Regions from separate parts of the Rhizobium sp. H4 genome, predicted to be linked through region 2. Evidence: riboswitches for the same ligand, from Rfam matches in the RefSeq annotation. Region 2 holds a riboswitch; each other region holds the start of a gene.
The links. Region 2 has a riboswitch for thiamine pyrophosphate ahead of C4N04_RS23360 (ABC transporter permease). Riboswitches for the same ligand answer to the same signal wherever they lie in the genome.
Positions count from the first base shown of each region.

Region 1 (7,014 bases), on a different contig from region 2:
TCGGCGACATTGTAGGCGCCTTCGGCGCCGGCATCGGTCGACCAGGAAAAGGTCTTCGGATAGATGGCGCCGTCGAGCGCATAGAAATCCGTGCTGCCGAAGGCGGCGGCCAGCATGTCTTCCATGCTGAGCGCCTGGCGGATCGCCTTGCGAACCTCGACATTCCCGGCAACACCTTCCTTCGTGTTGAAGACGAAAACTGGATAACCGAAGGGCTTGAGCATGACCGGCTGCGAGGCGGTCGAGGCCTTCAGCTTGTCGTAGGATTCGACCGGGATCGAATCGACATAATCGTACTGGCCGGAAACGGCGGCCTCGACGCGGGTATTCGGATCCGGCACCGGCACGAAGCGGATTTCGTCGAGATACTGACGGCGGGCGCCGCCATAACCATTGCTGTCGCCTTCGCGCGACTTGTATCCGTCGAAGCGGACGAGCTGGATATATTGGTCGGCCTTGCGCTCCTTCAGCATATAGGGGCCGGTGCCGATGAACTCCTTCATCGGCTCGTCCTGCTTTTCCGACGGGATGATGATCGCCGCCGAATTGTTGAAGGCGAGCAGCGAGGTCAGCGGCGCATAGGGCTGCTTCAGCGTGATGGTCACGGTCGCCGGATCGGCAGCCGCGATCTTGTCGATGAAGCCCGCCACCTGCTTGCCGCGCGAGGCGATCTTCATCCAGCGGTTCAGCGAGGCGACGACATCCTCGGACGTCATGTCGCTATTGTCGTGGAACTTGATGCCGGCCCTGAGCTTGATCGTATAGGTTTTGCCGTCGGCGCTGATCTCGGGCAGGCTTTCGGCCAGAAGCGGCGTCACGTTCCAGCTCTTGTCGAAGGTGTAGAGCGTTTCGAAAATATGCTGCGTGACGATGCCGACGAGATCGGCCGTCGACGACATCGGATCGAGCGTCGGCGGCTCGCCGATCGTCGCGACATTGATGACGCCGCCCTTTTCCTCAGCAAGCAAGGTCGAAGGCAGGGCGACGAGCGCAGTGCCGAGCAGGAATGCGACAAGCGTTTTCATATGAGAGCTCCCGGTTAAGTTCCACAATTATGTAATTCATGTTTTTGTAACAGAATAAGAGATGAAATGATCGTGTCAAGCGGAAGCCGTGGATTATGTCGTGAGACGAGGTCGCAGCGGCAAACAGCACCGAACCGCGTGTGCGGCTAGCCGCCTGCCCGAAGCTCGCGCATTATGCGAGCGTGAAGAATCGGCAGCGCCACGGCTTCAATAGAGCGAGGATGGAATGAGCATCGATTTCAACGACGGAAAATGGCGGAACGAACCGGAAAGCTGGCACGCCGACGCAACCGGCCTGACGCTGACAACAGGCGAAAAGACCGATTTCTGGCGGGAAACCTATTACGGCTTCACCCGCGACAGCGGCCACTTCCTCGCCTTCCCGACGACCGAGAGCTTCACCGCGCAGATCCGCGTACAAGGCGAGTTCCGCACCCTTTACGACCAGGCCGGCCTGATGGTGCGCCTCGACGAAAAACGCTGGGTCAAGACAGGCGTCGAATTCACCGACGGCGAGGCCTTCCTGAGCACCGTCGTCACCGACGGCAGGTCCGACTGGTCGGTGTCGCAGCCTTTCAAGGAACTCAAAGATTTCCGCATCCGCGTCACCCTCGCAGGCGGCGCCCTGCGTATCCAGGCCTCCCGCGACGGCAGCCGCTGGCCGCTACTGCGGTTAGCGCCCTTCCCCGCTGCCGGCCGATACGAGGTTGGGCCGACCGCGTGCACGCCGGAGCGAAGCGGGTTGACGGTGCGTTTTTCGGAGTTTTCGATCGGGCCGGCAATTACGACGGATCTGCATGATTTAAGTTGAGGAACGCTGTGATGCGTTCAACCAGATTTGTCGGAAGGCAGGCGGAACGCTATTTTCGGGATGACAGCCGCGTCGTTCTCTGCGAAAAAGAGCGGGATGAGAGACAGGGGCGTTCGTCGACAGGCGGGCTGAGAAGAACCCTTCGAACCTGAACCGGATAATGCCGGCGGAGGGAGTCGCTCGGGGCATCGCCGTCGACGCGCCCCGCGCCTGCCCCGCCTGAAAGGGGCGCCATGCAGAGCAAGACCACCTCGGGAGCCATGCTGGAGGCGATGCGGGAGAAGCCGCCGCTCGTCCACTGCATCACCAATTATGTCGCCATGAACGTCGCGGCCAATGTCCTGCTTGCCTCAGGCGCTTCGCCCGCCATGGTGCATGCGGCTGAGGAAGCCGGCGAATTCGCCGGCATCGCGAGCGCGCTGACCGTCAATATCGGCACGCTGTCGACGCAATGGCTCGACGGCATGCAGGCGGCGGCCAAGGCGGCAGCCTCAGCCGGCAAACCCTGGGTGCTCGATCCGGTGGCGCATTATGCCACCGCCTTTCGCCGCCAAGCAGTCACCGATCTGCTGGCGCTGAAGCCCACGATCATCCGCGGCAATGCTTCCGAGATCATCGCGCTTGCCGGCGGGGAAAGCCGCGGCCAGGGCGTCGACAGCCGCGATCCGGTCGAGCAGGCGGAAGATTCGGCCCGTCGGCTCGCGGAGCGGCAGCAGGCCATCGTCGCCGTCACCGGCGCCGTCGATTTCGTGACCGATGGCGAAAGAGCCGTGCGCATCAAGGGCGGATCGGTGCTGATGCCGCAGGTGACCGCGCTCGGCTGCTCACTGACCTGCCTTATCGGCGCCTTTGCCGCCACCGCGCCCGAGGATCTGTTCGGCGCGACGGTCGCAGCGCTCGCAACCTTTGCCGTCGCTGGCGAAGATGCCGCACTCGGGGCGGCCGGCCCCGGCTCGTTCGCCTGGCGCTTCCTCGATGCGCTGGCCGCGCTCGACGGCGAAGCGCTGGATGCGAGAGCCAGGGTATCGATTGCATGAAGGCTTTCGACCTTTCGCTCTATCTCGTGCTCGATCCGGATCTCTGCGCCCCGATCGGCATGGTCGAGACCGCCCGGCTTGCCGTTGCCGGCGGCGCGACAATGGTGCAACTGCGCGACAAAAGAGCCGGCACTTCGAAGATGATCGAGACCGGCCGCGCCTTGAGAATGGCGCTCGGTGGCACCGGCGCCCGTCTCATCGTCAATGACGATGTCGAGGCGGCGATCGCCATCGGCGCCGACGGGTTGCATATCGGCCAGGAGGACCTGAACGCGCGCGCCGCGCGGGAGATGATCGGTCCCGACATGATCCTCGGCCTCTCGGTCGAAACCGAGGCGCTCGCCGCCGCCGTCGATCCGGGTCTCGTCGATTATACGGGCGTCGGCCCGGTGTTTGCGACGCCAACCAAGGCCGACCACAAGCAGCCGATCGGCTTTGATGGTCTCGCCAGACTGGTGCAGCTCTCGCCAGTGACGTCCGTCGCCATCGGCGGGCTGAAGGCGGATCATGTGGCCGAAGTCTTTGCTGCCGGCGCCAAGGGGCTTGCCGTCGTCTCCGCCATCTGCGGCACGCCGGACCCGGAAGCGGCCACGCGCCGCATAGCTGCAGAAATTCGAAAGGTTCCGGCATGATCCGCAACGTTCTTTCCATCGCCGGCTCCGATCCCTCGGGCGGCGCCGGCATCCAGGCCGATCTCAAGGCCTTTTCCGCCCGCGGCGTCTACGGCATGGCGGTGCTGACCGCGCTGACGGCGCAGAACACCCAAGGGGTCACCGGCGTGCATCTGGTGCCGCCTCCATTCGTCGCCGACCAGATCGCTGCCGTCTTTGCCGATGTGCGCGTCGATGCGGTCAAGATCGGCATGATCGCCAATGCCGAGATCGCCGAGGCCGTCGCCGCCGCACTTTCTAAAGCTCTGGCCGCAGCAACAGCCAACGGACGCGGCATTCCTGTCGTCCTCGATCCCGTCATGATCGCCAAAGGCGGTGCCGCCCTGCTCGCGCCCGAAGCGGTCGACGTGCTGACCCTCCGGCTGCTGCCGCTCGCCACGCTTTTGACGCCGAACCTGCCGGAGGCCGCCGCGCTGCTGCACCAGCCGGTCGCGACGAGCCGGGCTGACATGGCGGCGCAGGCCGAACAGCTGCGCGCACTCGGCCCGGCCGCCGTGCTGGTCAAGGGCGGCCATCTCGACTGCGACGAAAGCCCCGACGTGCTGGCCGCCGCCGATGGCCTGCACTGGTTCGAAGCCCAGCGGGTGCCGACCAAGAACACCCACGGCACCGGATGCACACTGTCGAGCGCGCTGGCGGCCGAGCTTGCCAAGGGCGCCTCGGCGCGGCAGGCCGTTTCGATTGCCAAGGATTATCTTGCCGGCGCGGTCGCGGCGGCCGGAAATCTCAGCGTCGGCTCCGGCCACGGTCCGGTGCAGCATTTTCATGCGCTTTGGAAAGACGGCGAATGAAGGCAGCCGCCCCTCATCCGCCTGCCGGCACCGACCGGGGTCGAACCACGGGTCTCGACCCGTCCTTCGGCCCCCCGTAAACGGGCGAAGGGGGATAGCCGCAGCCTCTCCGTTCCTCTCTGCCTCTCGCAGGGCACGTCCCCTCGCCCCGTTTACGGGGAGAGGGTTAGGGTGAGGGGCAGCTACGGACGCCAACCAGACGGCCGTGGCCTTATGCGAGCATGACGAAGAGGAGCTGACCCACTTTGTCAGCAGTTTGAAACGGCCCGTCCATCCTGGGCCGTTTTTTGTTCGTCGCCTACTTTGCGTTGAAGTCACAGCTATCACGGGAGGCAGCCGCTTTGACCTTCTGAAAAACCCTGTTGACAAGCCCGACGAGATGGCCAAGTCTATGACATAAGAGGGATATATATTCCGTAACTACGGAATTGCAGGAGGAATGTCGGGGTGCCAGACCTGCTTGTGAGCCTGTATTCCGCAAAGCTTGCCGACCTGAAACAGAGAGCCGACAACGTCGGCGCCGCCATCCGCCCGGCACTCCCCCCGGAACTGCATCTCGTCGTCAACTGGGTTCGCGAACGGTTCAGCGAGAACTGGGCAAGCGAGGTCTCGGTCGGCCATGCCTATGCCTTCATCGGCGATGCCGGTCCCATCGATTTTTACGCCAGGACCGCAGGCGCCATCACCATCCCGGCCCCCGACAAGGGCATCTACGAAGGCATGCTGAGAAGCATGCCGCAATGACCATCTGATACCGGAGTACTAGACTTGTCCTCGACCCCGCTCGCCCTTTTTGTCGGCCTTCCTAATCCGGTTCTTTCGGATGATGAATTTGCGCTCTTTCGCGAGACCAATCCGCTCGGCCTCTTCGTCGGCCGGCGCAATCAGCGCGAGCCGGAGCAGACCAAGCGGCTGATCGAACGCTTCCGTGAAGCCGTCGGCCGCGACGATGCGCCTGTCTTTACCGACCAGGAAGGCGGCCGCGTCCAGCATCTCGATGCCGGCCCCTGGCCGCTCTTCCGCAGCTTCGGCCAGTTTGCCGAACTGGCGCGCCGCGATTTCGAGCTCGGCAAACGAGCCCTGCGCCTTTCCTCCCAGGCCATGGGGGCGATGATGACGGAACTTGGCCTTTCCAGCGGCTGCTCGCCCGTTCTCGACCTCGTCTTCGAGACGACGAGCGCGGTGATCGGCGCCCGCTCCTTCGGCCCGGATCCCGATGTCATCGCCGCCCTCAGCCGCGAGGTGGTCGACGGCCTGCTCGAGACCGGCAACATGCCTGTGATGAAGCACATTCCCGGCCATGGCCGCGCGACGCTCGACTCGCACAAGGAGCGTCCGATCGTCGACGCCAGCCGCGAAATGCTCGCTGCCACCGATTTCAAACCCTTCGTCGCCCTGAAGGATACGCCTTGGGCCATGGTCGCCCACGTCGTCTATTCGGCTTACGACGCGGAGCTGCCGGCCTCCGTCTCGCCTGTCATGCACGACGTCATCCGCAACGATCTAGGTTATGACGGTGTGCTGATCTCCGACTGCATCTTCATGGAGTCGCTCTCCGGCACGCTGCCGGAGCGCGTGAGCCAAGTGCTCGACGCAGGTTTCGACATCGCGCTGCACAGCCATGGCGACATTCCCGAAAGCGAAGCCGCTGCCAAAGCCGCCCGCCCACTGACGGATGCCGCGCTGCAGCGCATCGCCGCCGGCAAGGCCCGCCTCGGCAATCTCAAGATCGACGTCCGCGCCGCCCACCGCCAAGTCGAAGACATGTTTGCCAGCGCCTCGGTCTTCTGACCGGCGCGCCATCTCTCACCGCATAAGAAAAAGGGGAATAGGACATGAAAAAATATCTTCTTGCCGCCGCTGCGCTGTCGCTGCTTTCGGGCTCTGCCATGGCGCAGACGATCCTGACGGCGAATATCGAACCGGCGACGACTTGGGTTCGCAACTTCAACCCGTTCAACCAGACCTCGGCGCGCCAGTCGACGCTCGATTTCATCTATGAGCCGCTTGTTATTTTCAACCGCTTCGACAGCAACAAGCCGGTCTATCGTCTGGCCGAAAGCTTCAAACTGTCCGACGACCTGAAGAGCATTGAGTTCAAGCTGCGCCCCGACCTGAAATGGTCGGACGGCAAGCCGCTGACCTCAGCCGACGTCAAGTTCACCTATGATTACCTGAAGAAATTCCCGGCGCTCGACTTCGTCAGCATTTGGACCTTCGTCACCGACGTCCAGGCCGTCGACGGCCAGACGGTGCGTTTCACGCTCGCCAATCCGAGCTCGCTCGCCGCCGAGCAGATCTCGCAGCTGCCGATCGTCCCCGAACATGTCTGGAAGGATGTCGCCGACCCGGTCACCTTCGCCAACGAAAACCCGGTCGGCAGCGGCCCGCTGACCGAGGTGCCGCGTTTCACCGGTCAGACCTACGATCAGTGCCGCAATCCCAACTACTGGGACAATGAGCACCTGAAGGTCGATTGCATCCGTTTCCCGCAGCTTGCCGACAACAACCAGATCCTGACGGCAACGGCCGACGGCACGCTCGATTGGGGCGTCTCCTTCATCCCCGATATTGATAATGTCTATGTCTCCAAGGATCCGGAACATTTCCACTACTGGTATTCGCCGAGCAGCATGGTCGCCTTCCTGTTCAACCTGGAAACCGCGAACGAGAACAACA
Region 1 covers NZ_PSOW01000004.1:247,322-254,335, reverse strand. The annotation lists gene C4N04_RS08155 (ABC transporter substrate-binding protein) at 1-1,025, opposite strand, end outside; gene C4N04_RS08150 (DUF1349 domain-containing protein) at 1,252-1,836, shown strand; TPP riboswitch at 1,932-2,028, shown strand; gene thiM (hydroxyethylthiazole kinase) at 2,070-2,873, shown strand; gene thiE (thiamine phosphate synthase) at 2,870-3,505, shown strand; gene thiD (bifunctional hydroxymethylpyrimidine kinase/phosphomethylpyrimidine kinase) at 3,502-4,335, shown strand; gene C4N04_RS08130 (hypothetical protein) at 4,783-5,079, shown strand; gene C4N04_RS08125 (glycoside hydrolase family 3 N-terminal domain-containing protein) at 5,104-6,126, shown strand; gene C4N04_RS08120 (ABC transporter substrate-binding protein) at 6,171-7,014, shown strand, end outside.
Region 1: linked by a shared signal. The riboswitch ahead of thiM (hydroxyethylthiazole kinase) and the one ahead of C4N04_RS23360 (ABC transporter permease) in region 2 are both predicted to bind thiamine pyrophosphate.

Region 2 (7,014 bases):
CGTCGCCCGTGCCGCCGTCATTGCGGATCATCGCGGAGACCAGCGCGCTCTCCCAGGTGCCGCCGAAGCCGCCATAGGTCTTGCCGTCGAGATCCTTTGGGCGCTTGATGTCGTCGCGTCCGCCCTTGTAGATCAGGCGCGCGGTTTCGGTCTGGACGACGCCATAGACCATCTTCACGTCACCGCCGCCGGCGCGCTGCGTCATGGCCTCGATCTCGCTACTAATGCCGAAATCGGCAACCCCGTTCGACACCAGCGTGCCGGCGCTGGTATCGGTAAAGGGTAGAATTTCGACATCGAGTCCGGCGGCCGCATAGAAGCCCTTCGCCTTGGCGACATAGATGCCGATATGGTTGGTGTTGGGCGTCCAGTCTAGCGCAATGCGAACCTTTGCCGGCGCTGACTGGGCGTAGGCGGTGCGGCCGGCGAGGCTTGTCGCGAGGGCGGCGAGGATCGTCTGTCGACGGGTGAGAAGCAGCATGGTGACCTCCTCAGGTCTCTAGAGCATAATGCCGAAAAGGTGAGCGGTCTTCGGACAACGTCATGCTCTAACTCTTTAAATCAGAACGGGATTCGGAATTTGGGCCGACCGGCCTAAAATCATCCTGTTCTAGCGGATGAAGCAGGGTTTGCAGGATTTCGGTCTCGATCGCCTGGGCCGCCGGCGAGCCGAGATCGGCGATGCTTCTCGGGCGGGGCAGGGGAACGCGGAATTGGCGGATGATACGCGCCGGGCGGGCCGATAGCACGTAGATCCGGTCGGAGAGGAATACCGCCTCGCGAACATCGTGGGTGATCAACAAGGCCGTCCAGCGATGTTGCGTCCACATGCCCTGCAGCCATTCCTGGATCTGCATGCGTGTCAGCGCGTCCAGCGCGCCGAAAGGCTCGTCGAGGAGCAGCACGTCCTGGCTCTGGACGACGGTGCGCAACAGCGCGGCGCGCTGGCGCATGCCGCCGGAAAGTTCGGCGGGATAATGGTGTTCGAAGCCGGCAAGGCCGAAGTGCTCGAACAGCGGCGCCACCGTGGCGCGGGCGGCGCGGCGGCTCATGCCGCGCACCTCCAGGCCGAGTGCGGCATTGTCGATGATCCGGCGCCAGGGCATCAGCGCATCGCGTTGCGGCATGAAGGCGAAGGAATGCGGCGTCTGTTCGAGGGGCGCGCCCTTGAACAGCAGGGCGCCGGAATCGGGTCGCAGCGCCTGGGTCAGCAATCGAAGCACCGTCGATTTTCCGGAGCCGGAGGGGCCGACGATCGAAACGAACTCGCCGCTTGCGACCGCGAGCGAAATATCGCCGAGCACCTGCATGCCGTCGAAGGTTTTCGAAATCTTACGCAGTTCGACCAGTTCATCGGTCATCGGCGGCGCTCCCCGGACGGTTGCCAGGGCATGACGAGACGCTCGATCATCAGCGTCACTGCGAAGAGGCAGAGTGTCAGCACGGCGCTGACGACGACGGCGGCGAGGACGAGATCCGGCCGGAAATTGTTCTTGGCGTTGAGGATATAGATGCCGAGGCCGCGCGCGGCTCCCGCATATTCGGCAAAGATCGCGCCAACGACGGCATAGGTGATCGAGATCCTGAGGCCGGCGAAAAAATAGGGCAGCGAGGAGGGAAGCCGGGCCAGGCGGAAAATGCGCCAGCGGCTTGCCTTCATCGAGTTCAAGAGTTCAGCGATGTCGCGGTCGGTCGCCTCATAACCCTGCAGCAGGGCGACGAGCAGCGGGAAGAAGGTGACGAGCGCTACCAACAATATCTTCGGCAACAGGCCGAATCCGAACCAGAGAACGACGAGCGGCGCGATCGCCACCAGCGGCAGGGTCTGGCTGCCAATGAAGATCGGCAGCAACGCCCGGCGCATGGAGGGCATGAAATCCATCAGGATCGACGAGACGAAAGCGAAGGCGAGCGACAGGGCGAAGCCGCCGAGTGTGGCGCCGAGCGTCGGCCAGGTGTTTGCTATTAACGCTTCGCGGTTCAGCCAGCCTTGGGTAAGGATACGCGAAGGTGCTGGCAGGATGGATGGTTTGATGCCGGAAAGATCGACATAAAGTTCCCATGCGGCCAGAAAGACAAAACCGGCGAGCAGGGCCGGGATCGCCCGGTACAGGCCGGCACCGAGCGCGGCAACACGCGAATCCGATGGTGGTGGCGATGTCATCAACGTCGATTTCAGGCTTTCGTCCGGCTGCATGAGTCTTCAAATCGGAATCGATCCAAGGTCATGCAGCAATTCAAAGCGCCGCAGCCTCCTTTGCGCGCTTGATTAGTCGCGCGGCGGCGCAGATACGCAAACCTGTCGAAGACATCGAGAATGGTGCCGGGGAAGCCGCCGGACATCGGCCAGGGTGACACTTGTGCGCTCGGAAACATCTGAACCTCGCTCCGCTGGCATTACCCAGATCAGCTTTGAAGGGTCCGGAGGCTTGCGCTTCTCATCTCAGCCCCGGCGACACGGAGCTCCCCTGTGATTTCGGCGAAAACTATCATCCAGGTTTTCTTACCGCAACCGCAAAATCACGATCCCGTTCGTCCGGTCGGAACCGAACCGCAGACGCGAAAAAACACCCGGACGGAGTTCTGTCCGGGTGTTTTCCGAGGTTCCGTACCTGCCGGGAACGGAACCCGAGCTCGTCTTGGGCGGCTCTCTATTGCAGGACGCGGCCGGTGCGAGGGCCGCAAATGCCGGCGCCATGATTTCGGCCTGTTATCGCCTGGTGATCGCGCGTCGCTTCTTCCTGCTTTACGACCGGTGGAGTAGGCCTTATAAAACCTCAACTAATATTGAGGTCAAGAGGGTGATGGATACGATTTCTGCAACGCCGCTCGGCAGGCTTCTGACGGTTGGCGAAGTGGCGGAACGCAGTGGTCTTGCCGTTTCGGCGCTGCATTTCTATGAGGCCAAGGGGCTGATCTCCAGCATCCGTACACGCGGCAATCAGCGGCGCTACGGACGTGACGTGCTTCGCCGGCTCGGCATCATCAAAGTGGCGCAGCGTGTCGGCATTCCGCTCTTAGAAATCCAGACGGCGTTCGCCTCTCTGCCGCAGGGGCGCACACCGACGGTTGCCGACTGGCAGACGCTGTCGGCGCGCTGGAAGAATGAACTCGACGAGCGAATCAGACGGCTCAGCCTGCTGCGCGACCGCCTGACCGGCTGCATCGGCTGCGGCTGCCTGTCGATCGAGAGCTGTCCGTTGCGCAATCCCTGCGATCGGCTTGGCGAAGAAGGGCCGGGTGCGCGGCTACTGGAGAACGAGAACGAAAGCTGAGCTTTCCCGAGGTCTCCGGCGGAAAGATCGGTGCATGCCTTTCTTTCGGCCGGCGCGCTCATATGTTAAGGGCGAAGGGCGCAACCGGCGGCATTGTCCGCGAGGAGGACGGCTTCGTGTTCCATCCGAGACTATTCGAAAATCGCAATGTCGTCGTCACCGGCGCCGGCCGGGGTATCGGCCTCGAGGTGGCCCGCCAGTTCCTGGATTGCGGCGCGAAGGTGATCGTCCATACCGGCCGCAAACCTGGACGGGATCTGCCGGATTTCCTGCTGACGGCCGAATCGGAAAGACGGGCGCTGTTGCTGCACGCCGATTTCACCGCCGCCGGCGGCGCCGCGCAATTTGCGGAGGACGCTCTCGCCTTCTTCGACAAGGTGCATGTGCTCGTCAACAATGCCGGCACCATGCTCGGCCGTTTTCCGGCTGCGACGCTGACGGACGCAGATTATGAAGCGATCGTGCGGCTGAACCAGACGTCGGTGGTGGCGTTGACCCGGGCGCTGTTGCCGGCATTGAAGGCGGCCGAAGGCGCGGCCATCGTCAACACCGTTTCGATTTCAGCGCTGACCGGCGGCAGTCCCGGTTCTTCGGTCTATTCGGCCTCGAAAGCCTTCGTTTCCACCTATTCCAAGGCGCTTGCCCGTGAGCTGGCGCCGGATGGCATCCGGGTCAATTGCGTCTCGCCGGGAACGATCGAGACGGATTTCCATGAGCGCTATTCCTCCCGCGAAAAGCTGGAGCAGACGAAGAAGACCATACCTTTACAGCGGCTCGGCACGGCGGAGGATTGTGCTCCCGCCTATCTCTTTCTGGCCGCCCCTTTGCTTTCGGGCTACATCACCGGTCAGGTGATCGAGATCAATGGCGGTCAGCTTATCTGCTGATTTGCTTGGACTTTTTTTGGCATTTCGTTACTTTGGAATAATTCGCTTGTGTGAATATGCTATTGTACTGATCTACCTCAGTGCTTCCTTCCGAGATACCGAATGCCGTTGCCCAAACCCGAGCCGGGGATGTCCGGCCAGGACTTGCACAAACTCGCTGGAAAAGCCCACGAGGCGAGCGATCTGCTGAAAGCGCTGGCGCACCAGACCCGACTTCTGATTCTCTGCATATTAGCGAATGAGGAGCGGACGGTCGGTGAAATCGAGACTATTCTCGGCATTCAACAGGCAATGGTCTCGCAGCAGCTCGCGCGCCTGAGGCTTGTAGGTCTGGTCAATACGCGCCGCGAAGGCAGGCTGGTTTATTACAGCATCGGCGATCTCAGTGTGCTCGCCTTCCTCGAATCATTGTTCGATCTTTTTCCGGCTGCCGAAAACGGTTAAGCATGTCGCGTAGCGCGGCGGCTGCGCACGAGGATGGGCTGGATCCGGATGACCTCACGCCGGATCGGGAGACCGGATGATCGACAAGCTGGAATTCTTCATCGCCCTTGCCAATGAAAAGCATTTCGGCCGCGCCGCGGAGGAATGCGGGATCTCGCAGCCGACGCTCTCGGCCGCCATCCGCCAGCTGGAGGATCAGCTCGGCGTCATGCTGGTGCAGCGCGGGTCGCGATATCAGGGGCTGACGCCGGAGGGGCAGCGCGTGCTCGAATGGGCGCGGCGCATCGTCGGCGATGCCCGCACCATGCGCGAGGAAATGCGCGCGGCGCGGCGCGGTCTTTCCGGCCACATTCGTCTCGCCGCCATCCCGACGGCCCTCGCCATGCTTTCGCGCATCACCACGCCCTTTCAGGAACGACATCCGGGCGTCACCTTCTCGATCGTCTCGCGCAATTCGCTGCAGGTGCTGAGCATGCTCGAAAATCTCGAGATCGATGCCGGTATCACCTATCTTGAAAATGAGCCGCTCGGACGTGTCACCAGTGTTCCCCTCTATGCCGAGCGTTATCACCTGATCACGGCTGCGGGCAGCCCGCTGTCCGATCGCGACAACGTGACCTGGAAGGAGGTCGGCGATCTTCGGCTTTGTCTATTGACCGCCGACATGCAGAACCGACGCATCATCAACCGGCACCTGACGGAAGCGGGGGCCACAGTGCATCCGACACTCGAATCCAACTCGATGATCGTGCTGTTCTCGCATGTCAGAACCGGACGTTGGGCCAGCATCATGCCGCGCAACGTCGCGAAATCATTTGGATTCCCAATTGAAATCCGAATGATTCCGATTGTTGAGCCGGAGGCCCACCATCTGGTCGGCCTCGTCGCGCCCTATCGCGAGCCGTTCACGCCGCTCGTGTCGGCCTTGCTGCATGAAGCGCGAGTGCTCGTGCAGGATGAAGAGCTCTGATAGGAAAAATCTATCGATCCACGAGATAGCTTTATTGATCGCCGCCGGCTTCCTTGAGATGCTGGGCGACGAATGGCCTCGGCTGGGGAGGGCGCCATTCCGCAACCAGCGGCTGGGAGGGCTGCCCTATGACCATTCATATCGCCGAAGGCGATATTGCAGCGCGCACGCGTACCATTGTCGCCGACCTTCGCTTCCTTGAAGGGCCGCTGCTTCCCATTCTGCATCAAGTTCAGCAGGAATTCGGGTATGTGCCGCAGCAAGCCCTGCCCGTGATCGCGGAGGAACTGAACCTCTCGCGCGCCGAGGTGCATGGGGTAATGACCTTTTATCACGATTATCGCGACCACCCGGCCGGGCGACATGTGCTGAAGCTCTGTCGCGCCGAGGCCTGTCAGTCGATGGGCGGCGACGCGCTGGCTGAGCGCGTCAAGGCGCTGCTCGGCATCGATTTTCACCAGACGACGCTCGATGGCAGTGTGACGCTGGAGGCGGTCTACTGCCTCGGGCTCTGCGCCTGCGGCCCGTCGGCGATGCTCGACGGCGAGGTGTATGCCCGGGTCGACGATCAGCTGGCGACGGAACTCGTCGCGGAGGCGCGCCGATGACAGTCAAGATTTATGTTCCGCGCGATGCCGCTGCGCTGGCGCTCGGGGCCGAAAAGGTGGCAAAGGCGATTACCCAGGAGATCGTCGCCCGCGGCCTCGATGCCGAGATCGTGCGCAACGGCTCGCGCGGAATGTTCTGGCTGGAGCCGCTGATCGAGGTCGAGCTTGCCGGCAAGCGCATCGGCTACGGACCGGTGAAAGAAAGGGATGTGCCCGGTCTCTTCGACGCCGGGATCGTCAATGGCGGCGATCACCCGCTCTGTCTCGGGGAGGTTGAAGACCTCCCGTTCCTGAAGCAACAGACCCGCCTGACCTTCGCCCGCTGCGGCGTGATCGATCCGCTCTCGCTTTCGGATTACGAGGCGCATGGCGGCCTTGCCGGCCTTCGCCGCGCCGTTTCGATGGCGCCCGCCGAAATCGTCAAGGAGGTCACCGATTCCGGCCTGCGTGGACGCGGCGGCGCGGGTTTCCCCACAGGCATCAAGTGGAAGACCGTCCTCGATGCGGCCGGCGAACGCAAATATATCGTCTGCAATGCCGATGAAGGCGACAGCGGCACCTTTGCAGACCGGATGATCATGGAGGGTGATCCCTTCGTGCTGATCGAGGGCATGGCGATTTCGGGACTTGCGACCGGCGCCACGAAGGGCTTCGTCTATACGCGTTCGGAATATCCGCATGCGATCGCCGCGATGACCGAGGCCGTCGGCATCGCGCGGCAAGCCGGGATCCTCGGCCCGTCGGTGCTCGGCTCGGGCCGCGCTTTCGATATCGAGGTGCGCACCGGCGCCGGCGCCTATGTCTGCGGCGAGGAGACGGCGCTTTTGAAC
Region 2 covers NZ_PSOW01000016.1:86,157-93,170, forward strand. The annotation lists gene C4N04_RS23350 (ABC transporter substrate-binding protein) at 1-481, opposite strand, end outside; gene C4N04_RS23355 (ABC transporter ATP-binding protein) at 549-1,361, opposite strand; gene C4N04_RS23360 (ABC transporter permease) at 1,358-2,164, opposite strand; TPP riboswitch at 2,367-2,480, opposite strand; gene soxR (redox-sensitive transcriptional activator SoxR) at 2,805-3,275, shown strand; gene C4N04_RS23370 (SDR family oxidoreductase) at 3,392-4,162, shown strand; gene C4N04_RS23375 (metalloregulator ArsR/SmtB family transcription factor) at 4,265-4,606, shown strand; gene C4N04_RS23380 (LysR family transcriptional regulator) at 4,683-5,576, shown strand; gene C4N04_RS23385 (formate dehydrogenase subunit gamma) at 5,705-6,184, shown strand; gene C4N04_RS23390 (NADH-quinone oxidoreductase subunit NuoF) at 6,181-7,014, shown strand, end outside.

Region 3 (7,014 bases), on a different contig from region 2:
GCATCGGCCAACGCGTGTCGCCGAGCTGATGGCTGCCGTCGGGCTGCGGCCGGATCAGGCGGGGCGCTATCCCCACGAACTCTCCGGCGGTCAGCGGCAGCGCGCCGTCATTGCCCGCGCGCTCGCCTCGCGCCCCAAACTTCTGATCTGCGACGAGCCGGTCTCGGCCCTCGACGTGTCAATTCAGGCGCAGATCGTCAACATGCTCCGGGACCTCCAGGAGCAGCATCGTATCGCCATGATCTTCATCAGCCATGACCTCAAGGTGGTGCGCAACGTCGCCGACCGGGTTGCGGTCATGTATCTCGGGCGGATCGTCGAAGAGGCGTCGTCCGATGTCATCTTTCAGACGCCGATGCATCCCTACACCAATGCGCTGGTCTCCAGTGTGCCGGTACCGGGCAAGCCGCTCATCGGCCGGGTCATCCTGCAGAGCGAACCACCGAACCCGGCCAACCGCCCATCCGGTTGCGCCTTCCACCCGCGTTGCCCCCTGGTGGCTGATATCTGCCGCACAAGCGCGCCGCTGCTTCGAGAGGTTGCGCAAGGCCGGAGCGCGGCCTGCCACATGGTCGCCGGCGCAGGCCAGCCGGTCGCCGCGTAAGGGGAAAGCCATGCTGCGTTTCGCTCTCATCCGTCTTTTTCGTGCCCTTGTGACAATTCTCGCGGTGCTGACCTTTGCTTTCGTCGTGTTGCGCATGTCCGGCGATCCGGCCCAGGTCATGCTCGGCCCGGATGTTCCGCAGGAATCGGTCGATGCCTTCCGCAAAGCCTGGGGTCTCGATCAGCCGCTGTGGATCCAGTACATTGCCTATATAAAATCGATTTTCACCGGCGATTTCGGCGTCTCCATGCGCGACAAGGCCTCCGCCATCCAGCTGGTGATCGAACGCATTCCGGCGACATTGCAGCTCACCGTGCCGGCGCTTCTGCTCAAGCTGGTGATCGGGATTCCGGCCGGCGTCTACGCCGCCCTTCACCGCCAGAGCACGGTCGACCGGGGCGTCATCCTGGCGGCAATTTTCGGTTTCACTATCCCTTCCTTCGTCATGGGGCTGCTGTTGGTGCTGATCTTCTCCATCACCCTCGGCGTTTTGCCCTCCGGTGGGCAGGACACCTGGCAGCACGGCATCCTGCCGACACTGACGCTGAGCATCGGCGGAATCGGCATTCTCGCGCGCTTCTCGCGCAGCGCGATGATCGAAGTGATGAGCCAGCCCTATATCCGCACGGCATCCGCCAAAGGCATGAAGTGGCCGGACGTCGTCTGGCGCCACGCTTTGCCGAACGCGGCAGTGCCGATCGTCACGATCGTCGGATTCATGGTCGGTTCGTTGATCGCCGGTGCAGTCGTAGTGGAATCGATCTTCTCATGGCCTGGCATCGGCCGCCTGCTGGTCGTCTCCGTGTCCAATCGCGATCTCGCTGTCGTCCAATGCATCCTGCTGATGGTCGCCGCCGCCATGGTCGCGTCAAACCTCATCGTCGATCTGCTCTATGGCTGGCTCGATCCGCGGCTTCGCAGCCAAAGCGCCCATTGACAGGAGGCCCGGCATGAGCGTCACCGACACCGCCCGCCCGCGATCGTCCGAAGTATCCATCCTCATCCGCTTCATCAGACAGTTGCGGCGCGTGCCTTTCTCCGTCGCATTCGCCATCGGCTGGCTTGCGGCCATGGTGTTCGTAGCATTCTGCGCCGATATGATCCGCCCTTACGGCATCACCGCCATGGATTTGCGCAGCCGCCTGTCGCAGCCGGGCAATCCCGCCCATCTGCTCGGAACCGACGAGCTTGGCCGCGACGTCCTCTCCCGGCTCCTTCAGTCGATCCGGGTCTCGCTTGCCATCGCCTTCGGCGCCACGATCATCTCGGCCGTCTTCGGCACGGCGCTTGGCTTTGCTGCTGCGAAGTTCCGCGGCGCGGTCGAGCATCTTGTGCTTGTGCTCGCTGATTTCCAGGCGGCATTGCCCTTCCTCATCATGTCGCTCGCGGTTCTTGCGTTCTTCGGTTCTTCGATGCCGCTGCTGATCGGCCTGATGGGCTTTTACGGCTGGGAACGTTATGCCCGCATCGCCCGCGGGCTCGCGATCTCGGCAAGCGCGCAGGGCTATGCTGCCGCCGTCGTCCAGCTCGGAGCGAGGCCGGCGCGCGTCTACATCAACCATATCCTGCCGAACGTCGCCTCGACGCTGATCGTCTCGATGACGCTCACCTTCCCGGAGATCATTCTGATGGAAAGCGGGCTTTCCTTCCTCGGTCTCGGCGTGCAGCCGCCGGAGACCAGCCTGGGCAACATGGTTGGCTTTGGCCGCGAGTACCTGACGCGCGCACCCTGGATCATGCTGGCGCCGGCCTTCGTGATCATGATGACCACGCTTGCGATCTCGCTGGTCGGCGACTGGCTGCGCGACAAGCTTGATCCCACTCTTCGCTGATCCGTCTCATTTTTGAGGAGAACTCCATGAACAAGATCACCGGCCATCGCGGCGCCCGCAACCTATGGCCCGAAAACTCATTGACGGGCTTCCGAAACGTTCTTGCGCTCGAGATCGATGCAGTGGAATTCGACGTACACCTCACCAATTCTGGCGAGCTGGTCGTCATCCACGATGCGACGCTGGATCGCACGACGGACAAAACCGGGCCGGTTCGTGCGCTGACGCCGGAGTTGCGTGGCGAGACCCATCTTGAAGGCTCCGATGACACTGTGCCAACGCTTGCGGACGTGCTCTCGGTGCTCGTCACCGGTGGCGACAAGCAGCTCCATGTGGAGATCAAATCAGATGAAAAGGGGCGGCCTTATCCCGGCATCGTCGAAAAAGTCGCCGCCGAAATTGAAGGCTTCGGTCTTGCCGCACGCTGCCATTTAACCTCGTTCGACGTTCCTCTTCTTGAGGAGTGCCGCCGTGCGGCGCCAAATATCGCCCGCCTCGTCTCTGTGAATGCTGAATGGGCTGCGAAGCAGGGCGGATTGCGGGCCTTTCTCGAAAGGGTCGATGGTCTCGTCGATATCGTCGCCATTCATCACGAGCTGATGGCGGCGGAATGGCCGCTCATCAGGCAGAAGCTTCCATTGGAACGGCTCTGCGCCTGGACGCTGAACGATGAAACGCTGATCCGCGCCTGGCTGAAGCGTGGAATCGGCCACCTGACCTCCGACAGCCCCGACCTGGCGCTCCGCCTTCGCTCTGAAATTCGATCGCAATTCGAACCGGCCTAGCCGCGGATTGTAAGCGATCTTGTGCCGGCTTCAAAAGCGGCGAGTCGCCAGCCAAGATGAAACGGTTCCTCCCTGCGACTCATCGCTTCGCGGGGTTGCCCAGAATTCAAGGGCTGGACGAGAACACATCAGCCGTGGCTTGACACAAGCGCCGCTGCGGTCTTTGATGGCGAACATTCACCAGGGGTGTCCCGGCAAGGGGCTGAGATTCTGCTAGACGATTCGGCTTTGCCGATTGTGGCGCAGTGACCCGTTGAACCTGATCCAGTTCATACTGGCGTAGGGACGGTGCGGACGCTGCGGCTGTTGGGCGGATTTTCGCTTTGTCGCGCAAGGCGTCCTTCCATCATTCCAACACTGGAACTGGGTCTCCAAACGTCAAACCTTGGAGCCTCATCCATGAATATTGTTGCACCCCAGCTTACCCCCGTCGTCACCACCGGCTCGCTTCCGGCCTCGACCAAGATCGTCAAACCCGGAACCCTCTATCCGGATCTGCGCGTGCCGATGCGCGAAATCAGCCTTCACCCGACCTCCGGCGAGCCGCCGGTTACGGTCTATGATTCCTCCGGCCCCTATACCGATCCGGCCCATGTGGTCTCCATCGACGCCGGGCTGCCGCGTTTGCGCGAGGCCTGGGTTAGGGCGCGCGGCGACGTCGAAGCCTATGAAGGCCGTGTGGTGAAGCCTGAAGACAATGGTTTTGCCACGGGCGAGCGGCTGACGCCGGAATTTCCCATTCGCAACACGCCGCTTAAGGCAAAGGCCGGCCGCGCCGTCACCCAGCTCGCCTATGCGCGTGCCGGCATTATCACCCCGGAAATGGAGTTCATCGCGATCCGCGAAAACCTCGGCCGGCAGGCCGCGAAGGAGGCGCTCGCGCGCGACGGCGAGAGCTTCGGCGCGCATGTTCCGGATTTCGTGACGCCCGAATTCGTGCGCCGGGAAGTCGCCGAGGGCAGGGCGATCATCCCCGCCAATATCAACCACCCCGAGACCGAACCGATGATCATCGGCCGGAACTTCCTCGTGAAGATCAACGCCAATATCGGCAATTCGGCGGTCACCTCGTCAATGGCGGAAGAGGTGGAGAAGATGGTCTGGGCGATCCGCTGGGGCGCCGACACGGTCATGGACCTTTCCACCGGCCGCAACATTCACAACATCCGGGAGTGGATCATTCGCAATTCGCCGGTTCCGATCGGCACTGTTCCGCTTTACCAGGCGCTCGAAAAGGTCAACGGCATTGCCGAAGATCTGACCTGGGAAGTCTATCGGGATACGCTGATCGAACAGGCCGAGCAGGGCGTCGATTATTTCACCATCCATGCCGGCGTGCGGCTGGCCTATATCCCGCTCACCGTCAATCGCGTCACCGGCATCGTCTCACGCGGCGGCTCGATCATGGCCAAGTGGTGTCTGCATCACCACAAGGAGAGTTTCCTCTACGAGCATTTTGAGGAAATCTGCGACATCTGCCGTGCCTATGACGTCTTCTTCTCGCTCGGCGACGGTTTGCGTCCGGGGTCGATCGCGGATGCCAATGACCCAGCACAATTTGCCGAGCTGGAAACGCTTGGCGAGCTGACAAGGATTGCCTGGGCGAAGGACTGCCAGGTGATGATCGAAGGCCCCGGCCATGTGCCGATGCACAAGATCAAAGAGAATATGGACAAGCAGCTCAAGGTCTGCGGCGAAGCGCCCTTCTATACGCTCGGACCGCTGACGACCGACATCGCGCCGGGCTATGATCACATCACCTCCGGCATCGGCGCAGCCATGATCGGCTGGTTCGGCACAGCCATGCTCTGCTACGTCACGCCGAAGGAGCATCTGGGGCTGCCCGACCGCAGCGACGTCAAGACCGGCGTCATCACCTACAAGATCGCAGCGCATGCTGCCGATCTTGCCAAGGGGCATCCGGCCGCCCGCATCCGCGACGATGCGCTGTCGCGGGCGCGCTTCGAATTCCGCTGGGAGGACCAGTTCAACCTCTCCCTCGACCCGGATACGGCGCGTTCCTTCCACGACGAGACCCTGCCGAAGGAGGCGCACAAGGTGGCGCATTTCTGCTCGATGTGCGGCCCGAAATTCTGCTCCATGCGAATTTCCCACGACATTCGCGCCGAAGCTCAGAAAGAGGGATTGGAAGCGATGGCGGCCAAGTACCGCGATGGCGGCGATCTCTACGTGCCGGTCGCAGAGGCGACGAAAACGCCCGCCGGAGAATGACAATGCGCGTTCTCGTCAAGGGGGCCGGCGTTGCCGGCCTCACCGTTGCGTGGCAGCTCTATCGGCACGGTTTCAGGGTCAGCGTCGCTGATCAGGCGGGCGAGGTCGGCGCCGGCGCTTCCGGCTTTGCCGGCGGCATGCTGGCCCCGTGGTGCGAACGGGAGAGCGCGGAGGAGCCGGTGCTGACGCTCGGCCGGCTGGCCGCCGATTGGTGGGAGGCGGCATTGCCGGGTCATGTCAAACGCCGGGGAACGCTTGTCGTGGCGGGCGGGCGCGATGCCAGCGAGCTCGACCGCTTTTCCCGCCGGACAAGTGGATGGGAATGGCTGGACGAGGCGGCGATCGTAGCACTGGAGCCTGATCTCGCCGGCCGCTTCCGCAGGGCGCTGTTCTTCCGGCAGGAAGCGCATCTCGATCCGCGACAGGCGCTCTCGGCCTTGGCAGCAGGACTTGAGGATGCCCGTATGCGCCTGACGTTCGGCGAGCCCGGCGAAGCGGATGTCGATTATAACTGGGTGATCGACTGCACCGGTGCCGCCCAGATCGGCCGGCTGCCCGGATTGCGCGGTGTTCGAGGTGAGATGCTCTGCCTCGAAACAAGCGAGCTCAGTCTCTCCCGCCCCGTCCGCCTGCTGCATCCCCGCCACCCGATCTACATCGTGCCGCGCGAGAAAAACCGCTTCATGGTCGGCGCGACGATGATCGAAAGCGACGATGCCGGCCCGGTTACCGCGCGTTCGCTGATGGAGTTGCTGAACGCCGCCTATGCGATGCATCCCGCCTTTGGCGAGGCACGGGTCACGGAAACCGGCGCAGGCGTGCGCCCCGCTTATCCCGACAATCTGCCGCGTGTGACACAGGAGGGATCCACCCTCCATGTCAACGGCCTCTATCGCCACGGCTTTCTGCTGGCGCCGGCGATGGCCGGCGAGGTGGCGCGGCGTCTTCTCACAGAACAAGGACAACCGGAAAGGAGGGCGTCATGACCTTCATCATCAATGGCGAGGAACAGCAGGTCGCGGCCGCGACGCTCGCAGACCTGCTTCTCGCTCTGGACTACGAAGGCGGCTGGCTGGCAACTGCCGTCAATGGCGAGCTGGTGCACCGCGAGGACCGCGCCGATTTCAGGCTCGGCGAAGGCGACCGCATCGAAATTCTCTCACCGATGCAAGGAGGCTGAGATGCTGAAACTTTATGATGTTGAAGTCCACTCGCGCCTGCTGCTCGGCACCGCCCGCTACCCGTCACCCGCCGTCCTTGCAGAAGCCGTGAGACGCTCGAAGGCCGAAATTGTCACCGTCTCGCTTCGGCGCGAGGCCGCCGGCGGCAAGGCGGGTGGCGCCTTCTTCGAGCTGATCCGCGAGCTCGGCGTACGCGTGCTGCCGAATACCGCCGGATGCCACAGCGTGCAGGAGGCGGTGCTGACGGCAAAGATGGCGCGCGAAGTCTTCGGCACCGACTGGATCAAGCTTGAAGTGATCGGTCATCACGATACACTGCAGCCCGACGTCTTCGGCCTCGTCGAGGCGGCGGGCATCCTCACCGGCGAGGGCTTTCAGGT
Region 3 covers NZ_PSOW01000013.1:27,900-34,913, reverse strand. The annotation lists gene C4N04_RS20305 (ABC transporter ATP-binding protein) at 1-604, shown strand, start outside; gene C4N04_RS20300 (ABC transporter permease) at 615-1,541, shown strand; gene C4N04_RS20295 (ABC transporter permease) at 1,555-2,436, shown strand; gene C4N04_RS20290 (glycerophosphodiester phosphodiesterase family protein) at 2,463-3,221, shown strand; TPP riboswitch at 3,394-3,525, shown strand; gene thiC (phosphomethylpyrimidine synthase ThiC) at 3,621-5,453, shown strand; gene thiO (glycine oxidase ThiO) at 5,456-6,439, shown strand; gene thiS (sulfur carrier protein ThiS) at 6,436-6,633, shown strand; gene C4N04_RS20270 (thiazole synthase) at 6,635-7,014, shown strand, end outside.
Region 3: linked by a shared signal. The riboswitch ahead of thiC (phosphomethylpyrimidine synthase ThiC) and the one ahead of C4N04_RS23360 (ABC transporter permease) in region 2 are both predicted to bind thiamine pyrophosphate.